DNA from 3 places in the Streptomyces sp. NPDC049541 genome. Region 1 is predicted to be linked to each of the others. Evidence: riboswitches for the same ligand, from Rfam matches in the RefSeq annotation. Region 1 holds a riboswitch; each other region holds the start of a gene.
The links. Region 1 has a riboswitch for cyclic di-AMP ahead of ACIBW9_RS42155 (M23 family metallopeptidase). Riboswitches for the same ligand answer to the same signal wherever they lie in the genome.
Positions count from the first base shown of each region.

Region 1 (6,606 bases):
CCGTCCTGCGCTGCCACCGCCCCGGCCAGCAGGTCGTCGCCGTCGAGGTGCTCCTGGACGCACCCCTGGAGGCCGAGCCGGCCGGATTCGAAGGCGTCGCCACGATCATGGCGCGGGCCTTCTCGGAGGGCACCGACAAGCACTCCGCGGAGGACTTCGCCGCCGAGCTGGAGCGCTGCGGCGCCACCCTCGACTCGCACGCCGACCACCCGGGCGTACGTCTGAGCCTCGAGGTCCCGGCCTCCCGTCTCGCCAAGGCCCTCGGTCTGCTCGCCGACGCCCTCAGGGCGCCCGCGTTCGCCGACAGCGAGGTCGAGCGGCTGGTACGCAACCGCCTGGACGAGATCCCGCACGAGCTGGCCAACCCCTCGCGCCGTGCCGCGAAGGAGCTCTCCAAGGAGCTGTTCCCGGCGACCTCGCGCATGTCGCGCCCGCGCCAGGGCACCGAGGAGACTGTCGAGAAGATCGACGCGGCGGCCGTACGCGCCTTCTACGACCGCCATGTCCGGCCCGCCACCGCCACCGCCGTCATCGTCGGCGACCTCACCGGCATCGACCTGGACGCGCTGCTCGGCGACACCCTGGGCGCCTGGACCGGCTCCAAGGCCGAACCCCGCCCCGTGCCCCCGGTGACCGCGGACGACACCGGGCGCGTGATCATCGTCGACCGTCCCGGCGCCGTCCAGACGCAGCTGCTCATCGGCCGCGTCGGCGCCGACCGGCACGACCGCGTGTGGCCCGCGCAGGTGCTCGGCACGTACTGCCTCGGCGGCACCCTGACCTCGCGCCTGGACCGCGTCCTGCGCGAGGAGAAGGGCTACACCTACGGTGTGCGCGCGTTCGGCCAGGTCCTCAGGTCCGCCCCGGACGGCTCCGGTGCCGCGATGCTCGCCATCAGCGGCTCCGTCGACACCCCGAACACCGGCCCGGCGCTCGACGACCTCTGGAAGGTGCTCCGGACCCTCGCCGAGGGCGGCCTCACCGACGCCGAGCGCGATGTCGCCGTACAGAACCTCGTCGGTGTGGCGCCGCTGAAGTACGAGACCGCGGCGGCCGTGGCGAGCACTCTGGCCGACCAGGTCGAGCAGCACCTGCCCGACGACTACCAGGCCACGCTGTACCAGCAGCTCGCCGCGACCGGCACCGTGGAGGCCACCGCGGCGGTCGTGAGCGCCTTCCCGGTGGACCGTCTGGTGACGGTTCTCGTCGGCGACGCGGCGCAGATCAAGGAGCCCGTCGAGGCGCTCGGGATCGGTGAAGTCACGGTGGTGTCGGCCGAGTAGCGGCACGCGCGCGTGACGCGGCCCTGGTGACGGATGCGTCACCAGGGCCCTCTTATGTCCGAATTAGCGGAGAATCGAAGGAGAGTTGCCTGTCTGCCCTGTGGGATGCGCTACAAACACCGTGATCCGTTTGGGGATTGAAAGCGGCCCCGCTTAGCGTCTTTCGGGCTGTCCGTCAGGCACCGCGCCGCATCCGCGGCACCGGACAGCCATCGCCGAGTCCCCGTACGGCGCGAGCCAGGGGAGCCGGGGACCCACCGCAGTCCCTGGGGTGAATCGGACGCCCGCGCATACAGCGAGGGGGTCCGTAGGAGACCTTCCTGCTCCGAACCCGTCAGCTAACCCGGTAGGCGAGAGGGAAGGAAAGGATCAGCCACCACATGGCGTTCACGCGCGCCACCGGGAAGCACCGTCGTCCCACGCGGATGCACCGCACCACCACCCGCGCCGCCGGGGTCGCGGCCCTCGCCGCCACCGGCGTCATCGGCACCCTCGCGGCGCCCGCGCTGGCCGCCGACACCGCCGTCGAGCAGACCGGCCTCACCCCCGTCATCACCATCGGCGACACCATCGCCGACAAGATCGACGCCCAGGCCGACGCCCAGAAGCAGGCCGCCGAGGAGGCCGCGCTCAAGAAGGCCGCCCTGGAGGCGGCACGCGAGAAGGCCGCCGCCCAGGCCAAGCAGGAGCGCGAGGCCAAGGAGCGCGCCGCCCGCGAGGCCGAGCGCAAGCGCCTCAACACGTTCGTGGCGCCGATATCGGACTCGTACGTCTCCACCGGCTACCGGGCCAGCAGCTCCCTGTGGTCCTCCGGCAGTCACACCGGCATCGACTTCCACGCCGCGAGCGGCACGACCGTCCACGCGGTCGGCGCCGGCACCGTCGTCCAGACCGGCTGGGGCGGCGCCTACGGCAACCAGATCGTGATCAAGATGAACGACGGCACGTACACCCAGTACGGCCATCTGTCGTCCATCGGCGTCTCGGTGGGCCAGACGGTCACCCCGGGCCAGCCGATAGGCCTCTCCGGCGCGACCGGCAACACCACCGGACCGCATCTGCACTTCGAGGCCCGTACGACCCCCGAGTACGGCTCGGACATCGACCCCGTCGCCTACCTGCGCTCGCACGGCGTGAACGTCTGACGACGGATCGCAGGATCTGCTGAAGCCCCGGCTCCCGAGCCGGGGCTTTCGGTGTTTCTGCCACCCTGCTGTCCAAAAAATATCCATGGATTCCGGCCCGCCGTCGGAAATTCCGGCCCGGTGCAATAGAGTCACCGATACACGTCAATCATCGACGTTTCACGGGGATTAAGTCGGAGGTCGGTCATGCGTATTCCGGCGCACTCGGTGTGCACGGCGATCCGGGACGACATCGTCGCCGGTGTCTACGAGCGTGGCAGCCGGCTCACCGAGGAACTCCTCGCGCGCCGCTACGGCGTCTCACGCGTCCCCGTGCGCGAGGCCCTGCGCACCCTGGAGGCCGAGGGCTTCGTGGTGACGCGGCGGCACGCGGGCGCGTGCGTCGCGGAACCGACCGAGCAGGAGGCCGCCGACCTGCTGGAGATGCGCATGCTGCTGGAACCGCTCGGCGCCTCCCGGGCCGCCCAGCGGCGCACCGACGCCCATCTCAAGGTGCTGCGCGGCCTGGTCAGACTGGGCCAGGAGCGGGCCAGGCGGGGCAACAGCGAGGATCTGCGCTCCCTGGGGGGCTGGTTCCACGAGACGCTCGCCCAGGCCTCCGGCAGCCCCGCGCTGACCTCGATGCTGACCCAGCTGCGCCACAAGATCGCCTGGATGTACGCCGTGGAGGCGCCCGCCAACCCCGTGGAGTCCTGGGCGGAGCACGGCGCGATCGTCGACGCTGTGGCCCGCGGCGACAGCGAGCGCGCGCGGGCGGTCACCACGCTGCACACCGAGCGTTCGAGCGCGGCGCACCGGCTGCGGTTCGGCGGCCCGGAGCGGGCGAACGGTGTGAGGAACTCGCAACATGCCGTAAACATGTCGGGCCTGCGGCATTAACACGGGCGCCGTATACAAAGAGGGAACAATTCGCGGGGCATTATTTCTGCTGCCCGCGACCGGTAATTCAGTCGCCCCTGCGCGGGAAAAGCAAAGGGCTCGCCCGGCAATTCGGACGAGCCCTTCTGTGGTGCCGTGATCAGACGGTCTCGGGAAGCTCCTCGAGCCCCTCGGAGACCAGCTTCGCCAGCCGGTCGAGGGCGACGTCCGCACCCTCTGCCTCGGAGGCGAGCACGATCTCCTCGCCGCCCTGGGCGCCCAGGCCGAGAACGGCCAGCATGGAGGCCGCGTTGACGGGGTTGCCGTCGGCCTTGGCGATCGTCACCGGGATACCTGCGGCCGTGGCGGCCCGGACGAAGATGGAAGCGGGGCGGGCGTGGAGGCCCTCGGCCCAGCCGACGTTGACGCGGCGCTCAGCCATGTGATGCTGCCCTTCAGTGTCTCAGGGTTGTCTAGACCAGTTTCCCACACGTGAAACGTCTCCGGAGCGGTCCTGTGCCCGTCCGGGGTGGGCAGTCGGACCGCGGCCTCGGCCCGACTTCCGTCCTTGTTCTCTTCTCAACGGACTGCCGTGTTCTCCACAGACTGCCTCGCGCCGTTGTCGGACGCGAGCCGTACTCTGGGGCCCATGCAGACCTCGCCGGACCGGCACGAGTACCCCGCCCACTGGGAGGCCGACGTGGTGCTGCGCGACGGCGGCACCGCGCGCATCCGCCCCATCACCGTTGATGACGCCGAGCGCCTGGTCAGCTTCTACGAGCAGGTTTCGGACGAGTCGAAGTACTACCGCTTCTTCGCGCCCTACCCTCGTCTGTCCGCCAAGGACGTCCACCGCTTCACGCACCACGACTTTGTGGACCGGGTGGGACTCGCGGCCACGGTCGGCGGCGAGTTCATCGCCACCGTACGCTATGACCGCATCGGCGCCGACGGCATGCCCGCGTCAGCTCCGGCCGACGAGGCCGAGGTCGCCTTCCTCGTGCAGGACGCCCACCAGGGGCGCGGCGTCGCCTCCGCCCTCCTCGAACACATCGGTGCGGTCGCCCGGGAGCGCGGCATCCGCCGCTTCGCCGCCGAGGTGCTGCCGGCCAACAACAAGATGATCAAGGTGTTCACGGACGCCGGGTACACCCAGCAGCGCAGCTTCGAGGACGGCGTCGTACGCCTGGAGTTCGACCTCGAACCCACCGACCGCTCCCTCGCCGTCCAGCGCGCGCGTGAGCAGCGCGCCGAGGCCCGGTCCGTACGACGGCTGCTGGTGCCCGGCTCGGTCGCCGTCGTCGGCGCCGGCCGCACCCCCGGAGGGGTGGGCCGCAGCATCCTCGACAACATCCGTGACTCGGGCTTCACCGGGGCGCTGTACGCCGTGAACAAGGCGCTCCCCGAAGACGTCAAGGAGCTCGCCGGCGTCCCCGCGCACCGCTCCGTCCGGGACATCGACGGCCCCGTCGACCTCGCGGTCGTCGCCGTGCCGGCCGAACACGTCCCCGAGGCCGTCACCGAGTGCGGAGAGCACGGCGTGCAGGGACTCGTCGTCGTCTCCGCCGGGTACGCCGAGAGCGGGCCCGAGGGGCGCGAGCGCCAGCGCGAACTCGTACGGCACGCGCGCACGTACGGCATGCGGATCATCGGGCCGAACGCCTTCGGGATCATCAACACGTCCTCCGAGGTACGGCTGAACGCCTCACTCGCCCCCGAGATGCCCCGCCCCGGCCGGATCGGCCTGTTCGCCCAGTCCGGCGCCATCGGCATCGCGCTGCTGTCCCGGCTGCAGCGCCGCGGCGGCGGTGTCACCGGAGTCACGGGCGTGTCCACCTTCGTGTCGTCCGGCAACCGCGCGGACGTGTCCGGCAACGACCTGATCCAGTACTGGTACGACGACCCGGACACCGATGTCGTCCTCATGTACCTGGAGTCCATCGGCAACCCGCGCAAGTTCACCCGCCTCGCCCGTCGCACGGCCGCCGCCAAGCCCCTGGTCGTGGTCCAGGGCGCCGGATCCGCCCCCCAGGGACACGCCGTACGGGCCACCCGGTTGCCGCACGCGACGGTGTCCGCGCTGCTCGGGCAGGCCGGCCTGATCCGCGTGGACACGATCACCGAGCTGGTCGACGCGGGCCTGCTGCTCGCGCGGCAGCCTCTGCCGGCCGGCCCACGGGTGGCGATCCTGGGGAACTCCGAGTCCCTCGGGCTGCTCACGTACGACGCCTGCCTCTCCGAGGGGCTCAGGCCCCTCAGGCCGCTGGACCTGACCACCGGGGCCTCGGCGGAGGACTTCCACCAGGCGCTGCTGCGGGCTCTCGGGGACGACTCGTGCGATGCGGTGGTGGTGACCGCGATCCCGGCGATCGGCGAGGGGTCGCCGGGGGATGCCGAGCTGGCGGAGGCGCTGCGATCGGCCGCCGAGTCCGTTCCGGGCAAGCCGGTACTCGTGGTGCACGTGGAGCTCGGCGGCCTCGCGGAGGCCCTGTCGGCCGCGACCAGCACCGCACCGCAGCCGGACACCACGGCGACCGCCACCCGCCGACTGCGCCCCTCACAGCAACTGCCCCCTACGGCACGCGCACAGGAGCCCGCGGCCCCCGCCGGCTGCTCCCGCCTCATCCCCGCCTACCCCGCCGCCGAGCGCGCCGTCCGTGCCCTCGGTGAGGCCGTGAAGTACGCGCAATGGCGCCGCGACAGCGCCGACCCCGGCAAGGTGCCCGAGTACGAGGACATCGACGAGAAGGGCGCCGCCCGGCTCATCGGCCGGATGCTCGCGCGCGGGCAGGGGCTCACGCTCGGCACCGAGGACACCTGCGAACTGCTCGGCCAGTACGGCATCCCCGTGCGCAGGGCGGTTCCCGCCTTCACCCCGGACGACGCCGTCCGGGCCGCCGAGACCCTCGGCTACCCCGTCGCCCTGAAGGCCACCGCCCCGCACCTGCGCCACCGCGCCGACCTCGGCGGCGTACGCCTGGATCTCGCGGACGAGGAGCAACTGCGGCGCGCATACGCCGAGTTGAGCGAGCTGTTCGGGAAGCCGGAGGAGCTCCGGCCGGTGGTGCAGGGGATGGCGCCACGCGGCGTGGACACGGTGGTTCGGGCCGTCATCGACCCGGCGGCCGGGGCCGTCCTGTCCTTCGGGCTCGCCGGAGCCGCCTCCCAGCTGCTCGGCGACATGGCGCACCGGCTGGTCCCGGTCACCGACCGGGAGGCCACCTCCCTGGTCCGGTCGATCCGGACGGCCCCGCTCCTGTTCGGCTGGCGCGGCTCCACCCCGGTCGACACCCCCGCACTGGAAGAGCTGCTGCTGAGGG
Region 1 covers NZ_JBITLY010000023.1:24,324-30,929, forward strand. The annotation lists gene ACIBW9_RS42150 (M16 family metallopeptidase) at 1-1,283, shown strand, start outside; cyclic di-AMP (ydaO/yuaA leader) riboswitch at 1,487-1,651, shown strand; gene ACIBW9_RS42155 (M23 family metallopeptidase) at 1,664-2,428, shown strand; gene ACIBW9_RS42160 (GntR family transcriptional regulator) at 2,615-3,307, shown strand; gene ACIBW9_RS42165 (HPr family phosphocarrier protein) at 3,447-3,728, opposite strand; gene ACIBW9_RS42170 (GNAT family N-acetyltransferase) at 3,936-6,606, shown strand, end outside.

Region 2 (6,606 bases), on a different contig from region 1:
GCGCGGTCGGGCTCACGGACCATGCGGCGCCGGCCGCCGCGCGTGCCGTGAGGGGAGTCCGGTCCGGCCCGCCCGCATAGTGGTCCGCGAACGGAAACCCCGCCCGCAGCAGGCCCAGGTCCTCCTCCCCGAGCCTCTCGAACTCGACGGCCACCTCGGAGGGCAGGCCGACCGTGCCCTGGGCCTCGTTCCAGTCGTCGAGCTTGTAGATCAGCGTCTCGCCGCCGCACAGGCCGGGCAGGGCGGACGCCAGCAGCGGCCACAGCCGCTCCGGCTCACGCTCGTTGAGGGCGGCGACGGCCACCGACAGCATGCGTTCGTGGGCCCCGCCCGGCACCTGTGCCACCTCTTCTCCGCTCGTCCGCCGCGTACGCAGTTGTACCCATACCGGCGACGCCGTCCACTGCCCGAGACTGCATGCGAGCACCCTCGAGAAACAACAACATTCTCGGATACTCCAGCACGTCGGCGCCACGGCAGCCGCAGCAGGGGGAGCCCCGGCGCCGGGGGGACGCCTGGACCCCCACGCCGTGCCGGGGCCGCCGGCGCGGGGGACCGGCGGCCCCGGCACGGCTCACTCCGGAACGGGCGGGTTCGTACGCATCGCATCCGAGATCGACTTGACGCCACCGTGCGCGGTGAGGCCCCCGTCCACCGGGATCTCCGCCCCGGTGATGAACGACGACTCGTCGGACAGCAGGAAGACCACGAGCGGTGCGATGTCGTCGACGCTTCCGCTACGGCCGAGGGGGGTCTCGCGGATGGTCGCCTCCCGGAAGGCGGGAGTGGCGGCGGCCGTCATCTCGGTCTCGATATAGCCGGGATGGACGGTGTTCACGCGGATGCCCCGCGGTCCCAGCTCCATGGCGGCGATCTTCGACACCCCGCGCAGGGCCCATTTGCTGGCCGTGTACGCCACCGGGTAGTAGCCGGTGAGCGCGGCGGACGAGCCGACGTTGACGATCGACGAGCCGGGCGGCATCAGCGGGGCCAGGTGCTGGATGCCGAGCAGTGGTCCGGTCGTGTTCACCGCCTGGACCTGCGCGAAGTCCTCGGGTCGCACCTCACCCAGCCGCTCGCGCCGGATGACGCCCGCGTTGTTGACCAGTCCGTGGATCTCGCCGTACGACTCCTTCAACTCGCCGGCCAGCGCCGCCCAGTCGCTCTCGCTGCTGACGTCCAGGCGGCGTACGTCGCCCTCGGGCCGCACGTCGGTGGCGACCACCCGTGCGCCGGCCCGGATCAACGCCTCCGCCTCGGCGGCCCCCTGGCCCCGGGCGGCCCCGGTGACGACCACGACCTTCCCGGCCAGGCGCTGCATGTTCTCGTTGCTCACGGGGCCATCCTTCACCACCGAGGCAGCCTGAGCTCGTACTCCGGGTGGATCCGCCGCAAGTACCCGGTGTCGTCGCGGCTGCGCATCCCCGACGAGCGCCGGGGCCGCCGGCTTCCGTCGGCGGCCCCGTGGTTCATCGCGCTGTCGGTGTCACGCCTCTGCCGGCGTTCCTGATCTCACGCAGGGCGTACGGCGATACGCACCGCGGCTTCGCCTGCGTAGTGGACCGGGTCCTCGCGTATGACGGCGCCCGGGCCAGGCGCGTGAATCATCAAGCCGTTGCCGGTGCAGAGGCCGACATGGCTGAAGTTGTCGTTGAAGAAGATCAGGTCGCCGGGGCGGCTCTCTGACAGGGGAATCACCGTGCCGGCGCCCGCCTGCTCGTACGTGGTCCGTGGCAGGGTGACCCCGGCGGCCCGCCAGGCGGCCTGGGTGAGCCCGGCGTTGTCGTACGACTCCGGCCCGACCGCACCCCACAGACACGGCCTGCCGATCTGTGCACGGGCGAAGTCGATGGCCCTGTCGGCCTTGGTGGCGGTGGGCGTACCGGCGGCGGGCACACCCGTGTCGAGGACGGACGCCTGCACGGTCCAACCCCCGGCCTGGGGTATGCCGGTGTCGGGCATGGACGGCTGGGCGCGCCATTCCTCCACCGCGGGTACGCCGGTGTCCGGCAGGGAAGGCTGCGTGCGCCACTCCTGCGTCGCGGGTGCACCCGTGTCCGGCGCGGAAGGCTGCATGCGCCACGGCTCGACCGCGGGTACGCCCGTGTCGAGGACGGAGGGCTGCATGAGCCGGTCCCCGGCCGGGGGCAGGCCCGTGTCGAGGACGGAGGGCTGCATGCGCCACGCCTCCTCGGCCGCCGGGCGGGTCTGCTGAGCCTGGTCCTGCCAGGGCAGCTGGGCCGGCACGGTCTCAACGGCCGGGCGTGGCGCGGAGGTCTGCCGGGCGGTGTACCGGTACAGCAGCTCGCTGGCCGCCGCGATCTTGCGCTGGTTCCGCTCCTTGGACTTGCGCAGGGAGGTCTGCCTGGACTCGGGGGCCGCCGCGGGCAGCGCGGGGGCGGCCTCCTGGCGGGGCTGCGGGACGGCGGGGAGCGTGGCCGTGGGGCCGGCGGTCAGCTCGGCGACCGGACGGCGGGACTCCGCGGAGGGCAGTTCGGCCACGGGCCGGGCGGTCGCCGCCGGCTCCACGGCGGTGCTGCGGCTGTCCGCCGGGCGCCGGGGCTCGGCCTGGCGAGCCGGCCTGCGGTCGGCCGGCAGCGCCGCGGGAACCGTCGGCCCCAGCGAGGCACGCGCTCCGTCGAACCACCGCCGGGACACCGAGTCCAGTGCCGGATCCGAGCGGCCGCGCTCGCGGGGCGGGGCGGCGGGCGGCCGCGCTCCCAGCAGCTGAGCCCGGGTGAAGTTGTAGTTCCCGGTGTCGGACTCGGCCTGGTCGTAGAGGCTGCTCACGCGCTCCCGGACGGCTTCACGGCTGGGGCCCTCGTCACCGGTGGTCGGTGCGGCGTCGGCGGTCTGCGAGAACAGGGCCACCGAGGTGAGGGCCGCGGTCGCGAGAGCGGAATTGCGCATACCGGGAAGGCCGAAGCCTCCGGTGCGCGATGGTCGATCCGGCGCCATGGGAGCCGTACTCCTTCCGTACTCCGCCTACCGAGTTAGCTGTCGGGTTCGGGCGGTCGGTTCCGGAAGGCATGCCCTACGGCCCCTGCCTGGCGGGCAGTTGGGCCGATTCACCCCGTCGTTCGGTTGGGTCCCCGGTTCCGGCTGCCACGAGGGCGCACCGGATTCGGCGGAGGCCGCGCGTCCCGGCGGGGTTCGCCGGAGGAACTCGTGCGGCCTGGAGCCACGCTAGCCAACTTGTGCGGCTCGTGTGAAGGTTGAAGGCCGGAATGTCCGATACGCTTTTGTGACCTTCGTCGTGACGCGCCGTCAGATCCGTGCGTTGTGCACGGAGTGGATCCGGACGGCAACCGTCCGTCGCGAACGGTCCCCGTCAGGCCCGCGGGCCCTCGCTGCGAGCCTCACGCTCGGCGTTGCGCTTCTTGATGCGCGCCGTCTCCTTGCGGACCTCGGCCTGGGTGGCGCGCTCCTTCTGCAGCCACTCGGGCTGTTCCTGCTTCAAGGCCTCGATCTGCTCGGTGGTGAGCGCCTCGGTGATCCCGCCGCGGGCGAGACCCGCGATGGAGACGCCCAGCTTCGCCGCGACCACCGGACGGGGGTGCGGACCGTTCGCCCGCAGCTCGCGCAGCCACTCGGGCGGCTCGGACTGGAGCCGGTCGAGCTCGGCTCGTGAGACGACACCCTCCCGGAACTCGGCGGGGGTGGCATCGAGGTACACACCCAGCTTCTTCGCCGCGGTCGCGGGCTTCATCGTCTGGGTGCTCTGGTGCGACTTCATGCCGTCCAGGGTATCGAGCATGTTCGAGCCCTCCGACCACGGCCGGTAGCCTGGCCTGGTGACAGGCTCGGAAGAATCCCAGGCGTTCCGGCTTGCGTACGTCCCGGGAGCGACGCCCGCCAAGTGGGTGCGGATCTGGAACGAGCGCCTGCCCGACATCCCGCTCAACCTCCTCGCCGTACCGGCTGCCGAGGCATCCGACGTGCTGCGCGCCGGCGGGGCCGACGCGGGGCTCGTACGGCTGCCGGTCGACCGTACGTTCTTCAGCGCGATCCCCCTCTACACCGAGACGACGGTCGTCGTCGTCCCCAAGGACCATGTGATCACGGCGGCGGACGAGGTGACCGTGGCGGACCTCGCGGACGAGGTCCTCTTCCACCCCCTCGACGACGTCTTCGACTGGGACCGGCCGCCGGGAGAGCCCGCCTTCGAGCGCCCCGCCACCACCGAGGACGCCGTGGAACTGGTCGCTGCGGGCGTCGGCCTCCTGGTCGTCCCCCAGTCCCTGGCCCGTCTGTACCACCGCAAGGACCTCACATACCGGCCGCTGGTGGACGGGCCCGAGTCGAGCGTCGCCCTGGCGTGGCCCGAGGAGGCCACCACGGACCTGGTCGAGGATTTCATCGGAATCGTCCGCGGGCGCACGGTCAACAGCTCCCGCGGGCGTAAGACGGCGACACCGGAAACGAAGGGCAGGGCGGGCGACACGACCGGCGCCCGGCGCAAGTCCGCCGCGGCGAAGGTGACCGGAAAAACGGCTGGGAAGTCGGCGGGGCGCAACCCGAGGACCGGATCCGACGTCTCCAAGGGCGCCAAGCGAAGGAAGCCCCGCCGCCGGGCCTAGCCTCCCACGGGGTGGCCTCGCCCCGTTCCGACCATCCGGTGGGGCGATGGACGGGAGGCGGGGGAGTTTTGCTACGCAAGGGGGTGCGGTGCGCGGGCGGCGCCGCGGATCGGCTGCGAGCCCACGGACTGTGGGGCGATCCGGTCGACCGTGAGTACCGGCGGCCGCGCGGCGCGCTGTGGCGGGTGGCGGCGTTCGTCGTGCGCACGCTGCGAGGCGAGTGGCAGGGGATCGTCGTCGATCCGGTGCGGCAACTCAGACGCCGTGGGCTGCCCGCACTGTTCCTGGCGTTCCTGGCCGCCTTCGGTGTCATCTTCTTCCACGCGCTGGCGCAGCGGCCGGCCGGTGCGGTACTGGTGCGGCTGCTCGGCGGCGTCAAGGGCGACCTGCCTCTGTGGCTGGCCCTGCTGCGGACGCCGGTGTCACTTTATGTCCCGGCCCTGGACCTGCCCGTGTGGGCGGGGATCACGAGCCTGTTCCTCGCGTTCGCCCTCGCCGAACTGATCCTCGGCCGGGCCAGAACGCTCGTCATCTCGTACGCGACCACCCTCGCCGGCACCCTCATGGTGCGGGTGATGATCGCGCTCGGCCCGGGCTGGGGCGGCCTGGGACTGCCGCGCGAGGTCGGGCAGGTGCTGGACACCGGCCCGTCCGCGGCCGTCGTGGGCCTCTTCACCTACGTCGCCATCGTCCAGCGCGCTCCCATCGTGTTCGCCCTCACCGGCGGGTCGATGGTGTGGGAGTCGATCGCCGTCCCCAATCTGGCCGGCCGTGAGCATCTGATAGCGGTCGGCACCGCGATCGTCCTGGCCCTGTTCCACGAACGCGGCCGCAGACGGGCGCCCGCCCGGCCCCTCGTTCCGGTACACCGGCCGGAGACGCCGGGGGCGGGGGCCGAGCGCCCGCGTCCGGACGATCACGTCGCGGTCGGATGAGCGCGGTCGCGACGCGTCGGATGCCGGTCAGGGCTGTCGGGCACCGCCCATCTCCACCGTGAACACTGCCGGGTCGCTGTCGAAACCGCGGACCATCGGGTGGAACTCCCAGGCACCGGAGGCATCCCGGGTGAACTCGGCGACCGTCGCCGCGGTGGCGTCGGCGACCTGCCCGAAGTCGTCCTTGAGCAGCTCCCTGTGTCCGTCGACGACCAGCACACCCGTGTTCGATATGTCGCCGAAGAACTTGGGGCCGCCGCTCTGATGGATCGCCACACCCACGACCACCCGCGTGAAGGAGGGCGCCAGGCGATCGAGCTCCAGGACCATCACCTCGACGAAGCCGAGGCCCAGGCCGGTCTCGCTGTGACGGCTCATGTTGATGGTGCCGTCCGGCGAGCGGCTCTCGGTGTGCACGACGTACACCGGCCGTCCGTGCGGGGCGTCCGCCGAGTAGGTCGTCGCCATGATGTCCAGATGGTGGGGCGGCCGGTCCCAGAGGCTGGGGTCCCACTTGAGCCGCACTTCGATCTTTCCCCGTGCCGTGTCGCCGCCGCTCATCCGGACGCCGCCCCTCTCGAATCGGGCACCGCGGGGCAGTCCCCCCGCAAGGTCAAGTATGTTCCCGGTCCCGTTCATTCATCCGCCCGCGGCGGCGTGTGCGCACCGTGAGGGGAGTGATCCTGGCTTATCTTCGCCACGAATCCGACATCCGGAGTAAATATGAATAAAACGGATGAACTGGTTGGTGTGGCGGAAGAAGCGGCGCTCGTCGCGCCGGCCGGCCATCAGGGGCGCCGCGTCACCGGACGCCCCCTGCCCCTCGTCGTCCTCATCGCAGCCGGCTCGGTGGCGGTCCTCTCGCTCACCGGCGTCGGGTGGCTGAGCCGGCCCGCCGTCGCGGCCTGGCGCACGGTCTGTCTGGCCATCACCGTCCAGGCGCTGCCCTTCCTGCTGCTGGGCACGGTCCTGTCGGGGGCGATCAATGCGTTCGTACCGGCCGACCTGTTCACCCGGATCCTGCCCCGCAGGCCCGCACTCGCCGTCCCGGTGGCCGGCGTCGCGGGGGTCGTCCTGCCGGGCTGCGAGTG
Region 2 covers NZ_JBITLY010000002.1:485,855-492,460, forward strand. The annotation lists gene ACIBW9_RS09325 (response regulator transcription factor) at 1-346, opposite strand, end outside; gene ACIBW9_RS09330 (SDR family NAD(P)-dependent oxidoreductase) at 575-1,321, opposite strand; gene ACIBW9_RS09335 (NlpC/P60 family protein) at 1,513-2,910, opposite strand; cyclic di-AMP (ydaO/yuaA leader) riboswitch at 2,967-3,140, opposite strand; gene ACIBW9_RS09340 (DUF5997 family protein) at 3,332-3,736, opposite strand; gene ACIBW9_RS09345 (LysR family substrate-binding domain-containing protein) at 3,795-4,580, shown strand; gene ACIBW9_RS09350 (hypothetical protein) at 4,757-5,515, shown strand; gene ACIBW9_RS09355 (TerD family protein) at 5,543-6,076, opposite strand; gene ACIBW9_RS09360 (permease) at 6,239-6,606, shown strand, end outside.
Region 2: it holds a riboswitch for cyclic di-AMP, as region 1 does, so the genes downstream of both, ACIBW9_RS09335 (NlpC/P60 family protein) here and ACIBW9_RS42155 (M23 family metallopeptidase) in region 1, are expected to answer to the same signal.

Region 3 (6,606 bases), on a different contig from region 1:
GCGCTGCGGCCCGCGTACTCCGCGGCGTCGTCGAGGATCTCCTCGATGCGCAGCAGCTGGTTGTACTTGGCGACGCGGTCCGAGCGGGCCGGGGCGCCGGTCTTGATCTGGCCGCAGTTCACCGCGACGGCGAGGTCGGCGATGGTGACGTCCTCGGTCTCGCCGGAGCGGTGGGACATCATGCACTTGAAGCCGTTGCGCTGGGCCATCTCGACGGCGTCCAGGGTCTCGGTGAGCGAGCCGATCTGGTTCACCTTGACGAGCAGGGCGTTGGCGGTGCCCTCCTCGATGCCGCGGGCCAGGCGCTCCGGGTTGGTGACGAAGAGGTCGTCGCCGACGATCTGGACCTTGTCGCCCAGCTTGTCGGTGATGACCTTCCAGCCGGCCCAGTCGTCCTCGAACAGCGGGTCCTCGATGGAGACGAGCGGGTAGGCCGCCACGAGCTCCTCGTAGTACTCGGTCATCTCGGCGGCCGAGCGGGACTTGCCCTCGAACTCGTACTTGCCGTCCTTGTAGAACTCGGACGCGGCGACGTCGAGCGCGAGCGCGATCTGCTGGCCGGGGACGTAGCCGGCCTGCTTGATGGCCTCGATGATGAGGTCGAGCGCGGCGCGGTTGGACTCCAGGTTCGGGGCGAAGCCGCCCTCGTCGCCGAGGCCGGTGGACAGGCCCTTGGTCTTCAGCACCTTCTTGAGGGTGTGGTAGACCTCGGCGCCCCAGCGCAGGGCCTCGGAGAAGGACTCCGCGCCGATCGGGGCGATCATGAACTCCTGGATGTCCACGTTGGAGTCGGCGTGCGAGCCGCCGTTCAGGATGTTCATCATCGGCACCGGCAGCAGGTGCGCGTTCGGGCCGCCCAGGTAGCGGAAGAGCGGCAGGTCGCTGGCCTCGGAGGCGGCGTGGGCGACGGCGAGGGAGACGCCGAGGATGGCGTTGGCGCCGAGGGAGCCCTTGTTGTCGGTGGCGTCCAGGTCGAACATGGCCTGGTCGATCAGGCGCTGCTCGGTGGCGTCGTAGCCGACCAGCTCGGGGCCGATCTGCTCGATGACGGCGAGGACGGCCTTCTCGACACCCTTGCCCTGGTAGCGGTTGGGGTCACCGTCGCGGAGCTCGATGGCCTCGAAGGCGCCCGTGGAGGCGCCGGACGGGACGGCGGCACGACCCGTGCTGCCGTCGTCGAGGCCGACCTCGACCTCGACCGTGGGGTTGCCTCGGGAGTCCAGGATTTCCCGGGCTACGACGACGTCGATGGACGGCACGAGCATCTCCTTCTTGGATGTGACACGGCTACGGCAGTAGCGCGGTGGCTCTGCGGGACGAGCCTAACCGCCCAAGGCCGATCGGCCACGTTGCCGACCACCTCTTGGGCAGAACCGAGAGTAAATTGTTTCCGAACGGAACAAAGAGGGGGAGCAAAAAGAACCCCGCTCCGGTGCGTACGGGGGAACACGCACCGGAGCGGGGAGACCGCGAGGCTGTCACTTGAGGTGCAGCTGCTGACCCGGGTAGATGAGGTTGGCGTCCTCGATGATGTCCTTGTTCAGCTTGAACAGCTTCTGCCAGCCGCCCTTGACGCCGTGCTTCTCGGCGATCGAGCTGAGGGTGTCGCCCTTGACGACCTTGTACTCGCCGTCGCCCTTCTTGACCTTCTTGCCGGTCGGGGTGGTGACGGTCTTGGTGCTCTTGGTGCTCTCGGTCTTCGCGGCCGGGCGCTCGGCGGAGCGGGAGGCGGCCTGGGAGTCGCTGGAGCGGTTGGTGTTCGCGCTGGGGGCGCTGCCGTTGTAGGCGGCACCGGACAGGCCCGTGCCGCAGACCGGCCAGGCACCCTTGCCCTGGGAGGCGAGGACCTTCTCGGCGACGGCTATCTGCTGCGCCTTGGAGGCCTGGTTGGCCTGCGGGGCGTAGGCGGTGCCGCCGTACGCGGCCCAGGTGGAGGCGGAGAACTGCAGGCCGCCGTAGTAGCCGTTCCCGGTGTTGATGGACCAGTTGCCGCCGGACTCGCACTGGGCGACCTTGTCCCACTCGGAGGCGGTGGCGGCGGAGGCGTTGCCGGCCGCCATCAGCGGAGCGGCGATGGCGACGCCGGTGACGCCGGCCAGCGCGGCGACGCGGGTGGCCTTGGACGGACGGCGGTGCTTGCCCTTGCCGGAAAACAGCATGGTTCGATCCCCTCACCGACGCCTGCGAGGTGAGCTGTCGGGTTCGGGCCGGTTGAGTTGCCCGGCCGTGCTCTCGCTCTCACGAGACACGGCTACACCCCTAGCCGCCCGTCAACTGCCCGGGTCGGCACCTACCTTGGGTCCCCCGCTCCTGCCTACGGCGCTTTACGCGACGACTGTTCCCGTACGGCCGCTGGCAGGATTCGGCGTTGCGGCAGCCGGGGCTCGTGTTGACGAGCGGTGACGACGGTAGACACGCGATCCGTCGAATTTCAAAGACGATCAGGGCTTCTGAGACTCATCCCACACTTTCGCCAAACCGGACATTCAGTGGCGAAGTATGACGTGAACTCCCGTTGTTTTTCGCCCTATTCGGCACCGAGTTTCAGGGTCTGACCGGCGAAGATGTGATTCGGGTCGACACCGATGGCGTTCTTGTTCGCGGCATAGAGCGCACGCCACCCGCCGTCCAGGCCAAGGGAGTCGGCGATGGAGGCGAGAGTGTCACCGGCGTGGACGGTGTACGTGTCGCGCGTGCCGCCGTCGGTCTTGGTCTTGTCGGCGGTCTCACCGGCCGTCTCGTCGGCGCTGGCGCCACGGTGGCGGCCGGTGCCGGTCGTGCCGGTGTCGACGAGGGTCCAAGTGGACGCCGGGGGCTCGAGATTGTCCGAGTCGTCCACCTTCGCCTTGCCTGTCGACGAGCTGTCGGCGCCCTGTGGGTCGGCCGTGGCCTTTTTGGACGGAGAGGTGGACGGCGAGGCGGATGTGCCGGATTCGGTGGAGTTGTCCGTCGCGCTCGCGGAAGTCGAAGGGGAGGCACTGGAGGACGAGCCGGAGGACGAATCCGACGAAGAAGACCCGTCGGAAGCGCTGCCCGAGGAGTTGGACAGCCCCAGCGAGTCGGACGCCCCGGAGGAATCGGACGAACCGGAACCGCCGCCCAGCACGCCGGTGTCGATGGCGGCCGAACCCGAGTCCTTGGTGAGCCCGGAGGTCAGTCCGCACGTGTGGAAGGCGCCGACACCCTGGTCGTCCAGGAGCTTCTCGGCGACGGCTATCTGCTGGTTGCGGCTGGCGAGGTCGGCCCGGGGGGCGTAGTCGAGGCCGCCGTACTTCTCCCAGTTCTCCTGGGTCAACTTGAGCCCGCCGTAGAACCCGTTGCCGCTGTTCTCGCTCCAGGAACCGCCCGTCTCGCACTGCGCCACCTTGTCCCACGTGGTGCCGTCGGCGGCGCTCGCGCCGCCCGCGGCGAAGAGCGGGATCGCGATGGCGGAGCCGGTCACTCCGGCCGCGACGAGGATGGCCGGAGCCTGACGGGGGCGACGGTGTCGACCGTTCCCGGAGAGCATGCGGAGGCCTTTCGCGAGACAGCAATGACCGCGCGGCGCATGACACCGACAGGCGTTCGATACCGCCGCGCTGGTCCGTGAACGTAGCCGGTGCCGATCACTTGTCACAAGTTAATGCCGCGTAGATCACGTGAAGATCACAGACTTGAACGCGTGTCATCTTCGACCCGTTCGCCGCGGCGGCGCATCCACCTGCACGCTCCCGATACGGTCGTCCTGTGAACGTCCCCAACACCGCTCCCGAACTCTTCACCTGGGAATTCGCCAGTGACCCGTATCCGGCCTACGCCTGGCTGCGCGAGCACTCCCCCGTCCACTGGACGACACTTCCCAGCGGGGTCGAGGCCTGGTTGGTGACCCGCTATGCCGACGCACGTCAGGCGCTCGCGGACGGGCGGCTCTCGAAGAACCCCGAGCATCACGCCGAGGACGCGCAGGGCAAGAGCAGGACCGGTATTCCGGGTGAGCGCAGCGCCAATCTGATGACGCATCTGCTCAATATCGACCCGCCGGACCACACCCGGCTGCGCCGCCTCGTCTCCAAGGCGTTCACCCCGCGCCGGGTGGCCGAATTCGCGCCGCGGGTGCAGGAGTTGACGGACGATCTCATCGACCGTTTCGCACCGCACGGGCAGGCGGATCTCATCCACGACTTCGCGTTCCCCCTCCCCATCTACGCGATCTGCGATCTGCTCGGTGTCCCGCGCGAGGACCAGGACGACTTCCGTGACTGGGCGGGGATGATGATCCGGCACGGCGGCGGTCCGCGCGGCGGTGTCGCCCGCTCGGTGAAGAAGATCCGCGGCTATCTCGCCGAACTCATCCACCGCAAGCGCAGCGACCTCGGCGAGGACCTCATCTCGGGCCTCATCCGCGCCTCCGACCACGGCGAGCACCTCACCGAGAACGAGGCCGCCGCGATGTGCTTCGTGCTGCTCTTCGCCGGCTTCGAGACCACCATCAACCTGATCGGCAACGGCACCTATGCGTTGTTGCGCAATCCCGCGCAGCGGCAGCGGCTCCAGGAGTCGATCGGGCGCGGTGAGAGCGCACTGCTCGACACCGGTATAGAGGAGCTGCTCCGCTACGACGGTCCGGTGGAACTCGCCACCTGGCGCTTCGCCACCGAGCCGCTGACCGTCGGCGGGCAGCGCATCGCCACCGGCGACCCCGTCCTGGTCGTCCTGGCCGCGGCGGACCGCGACCCGGCCCGCTTCTGCGAGCCCGACACGCTCGATCTCTCCCGCCGGGACAACCAGCACCTCGGATACGGCCACGGCATCCACTACTGTCTGGGCGCCCCCCTGGCCCGGCTCGAAGGCCGCACCGCCCTTAAGACCCTGCTGCGCCGCCTGCCGGACCTGGAGCTGGCCGCCGACCCCGCCGAGCTGCGCTGGCGGGGCGGGCTCATCATGCGCGGGCTACGAGACCTGCCCGTGCGCTTCACCGCCGCCTGACCGGCTCCGGCCCTCCGTCTCCTTGATCGCGTCCCGGTAGGCCCGGGCGGCCGCCCGCAGCGCGGCCTCCGGGTCCACGCCCTCCGCCTCCGCGCGCACCGCCAGCGCGAGCAACTCGTAACCGACGCCCTCCGCTCGGGGCAACGGAACCTCCAGGCCGGCCGTCCGCACCCGCGAGGCCAGCTTCGCCGCGAGGGCCAGGCCCGGCTGGCCCAGTGGTATGCCCTCCGTCACCGAGGTGCGCTGCTTCTCGACCGCCTTGGTGCGCAGCCAGTGCTCCTTGACCTCCTCGGGCGTGGTGGCGGTCTCGTCACCGAAGACATGCGGGTGGCGGTGGATGAGCTTGGTGACGATGCCGGCGGCCACGTCGTCGACGGAGAACGGGGCGTCCGGGTCCTCCTCGGCGATCCGGGCGTGGAAGACCACCTGGAGCAGGACGTCGCCCAGCTCCTCGCGCAGCTCGTCGCGGTCGCCCTCCTCGATCGCCTCGACGAGTTCGTACGCCTCCTCGATGCCGTACTTCGCCAGGCCCTTGTGGGTCTGCAGGGACGACCACGGGCACTCGGCGCGGATGCGGTCCATGACCTGGACGAGGTCCAGGAGGCGGGCGCCGGGGAGGTCGTAGGAGGCGGGGAGCAGCTCCAGCTCCGGCATCTGTATCCGTCCGGAGCCGGCGAGGCGGGCCAGTCCGTCGGTGAGGGCCGGCTCGCCCTCGCCGGTCGCGACCACCACGACCGTACGGCCGCCGGCGCACGCGTCGACCAGCTCCTCGGCGGTGGGGGCGGTCTCCTCGACCCGTATGCCCGCCTCCCGCAGATACGGCAGCTGCGGGTGGGCGCCGTCCGAGCACAGCACGCGGTCGGCGGCGTGCAGCGCCTGCCAGGCGGGCCAGGACAGCAGTCCGGGCGCGACGCGGTGGCTGGTGGTGAGCAGGACGATGCGGCCCAGGGCCTGTTCCGAGCTGGTTGCGTTCACGATCCGAACGTAACGCACGCCGCCGACAGGCCCGGAAGTCGTCCACAGGGCTGTGGGCCGCCGGGCCGCTGTCCACAGGGGCGGCGGCCCTGGAGGACCGTTACGCCGTCTGCTGCGTCCCGGTCGCCGTGACCTCCCGCACCCAGGGGGTCTTCGCGTCGACGCGGCTGCTCTTCTGGACGTCCCAGGTGCCGTAGCGCGGGTTCAGGTCGACGTGGAGTTCCTTGGACGCCTTGGACAGGGCGTTCCAGAAGGCCGGCTTGCTGGTGTCGGCGCCGAGGGCCTGGGCCAGCTTCTGGGCCTCGAGTTGGAGGCGCAGGTTCTCGTCCAGGCGCTGCGGGGCGACGCCGTACTGCTGGAGCCAGGCCGTCTGCAGGGCCTTGGAGCCGCCGACCTGCTGCTCCAGGCCGGTGCGCATCTGCTGGACCTCCTTGGGCGTGACGCTCACGCCCGCGTCCTGGGCGGCGCGGTGCAGCACCTGGTCGATGACCATCCCGTGCAGGGTGTCGCGGGTGAGGCTCCCGGTCTGCGAGACGGCCTGCTTGTACTGCGTCTCGTCCTTCACGGCCGCCCGCTGCGCCGCGCGCACCTCGTTCACCCGGGTCTCCAGCTGCGCCACGGTGATCCGCTGACCGCCGACGACGGCTGCCGCACCGGGGTGCGCAT
Region 3 covers NZ_JBITLY010000006.1:102,441-109,046, forward strand. The annotation lists gene eno (phosphopyruvate hydratase) at 1-1,265, opposite strand, end outside; gene ACIBW9_RS23025 (transglycosylase family protein) at 1,479-2,159, opposite strand; cyclic di-AMP (ydaO/yuaA leader) riboswitch at 2,164-2,332, opposite strand; gene ACIBW9_RS23030 (transglycosylase family protein) at 2,528-3,508, opposite strand; gene ACIBW9_RS23035 (cytochrome P450) at 3,727-4,965, shown strand; gene ACIBW9_RS23040 (nucleoside triphosphate pyrophosphohydrolase) at 4,930-5,940, opposite strand; gene ACIBW9_RS23045 (SurA N-terminal domain-containing protein) at 6,041-6,606, opposite strand, start outside.
Region 3: it holds a riboswitch for cyclic di-AMP, as region 1 does, so the genes downstream of both, ACIBW9_RS23025 (transglycosylase family protein) here and ACIBW9_RS42155 (M23 family metallopeptidase) in region 1, are expected to answer to the same signal.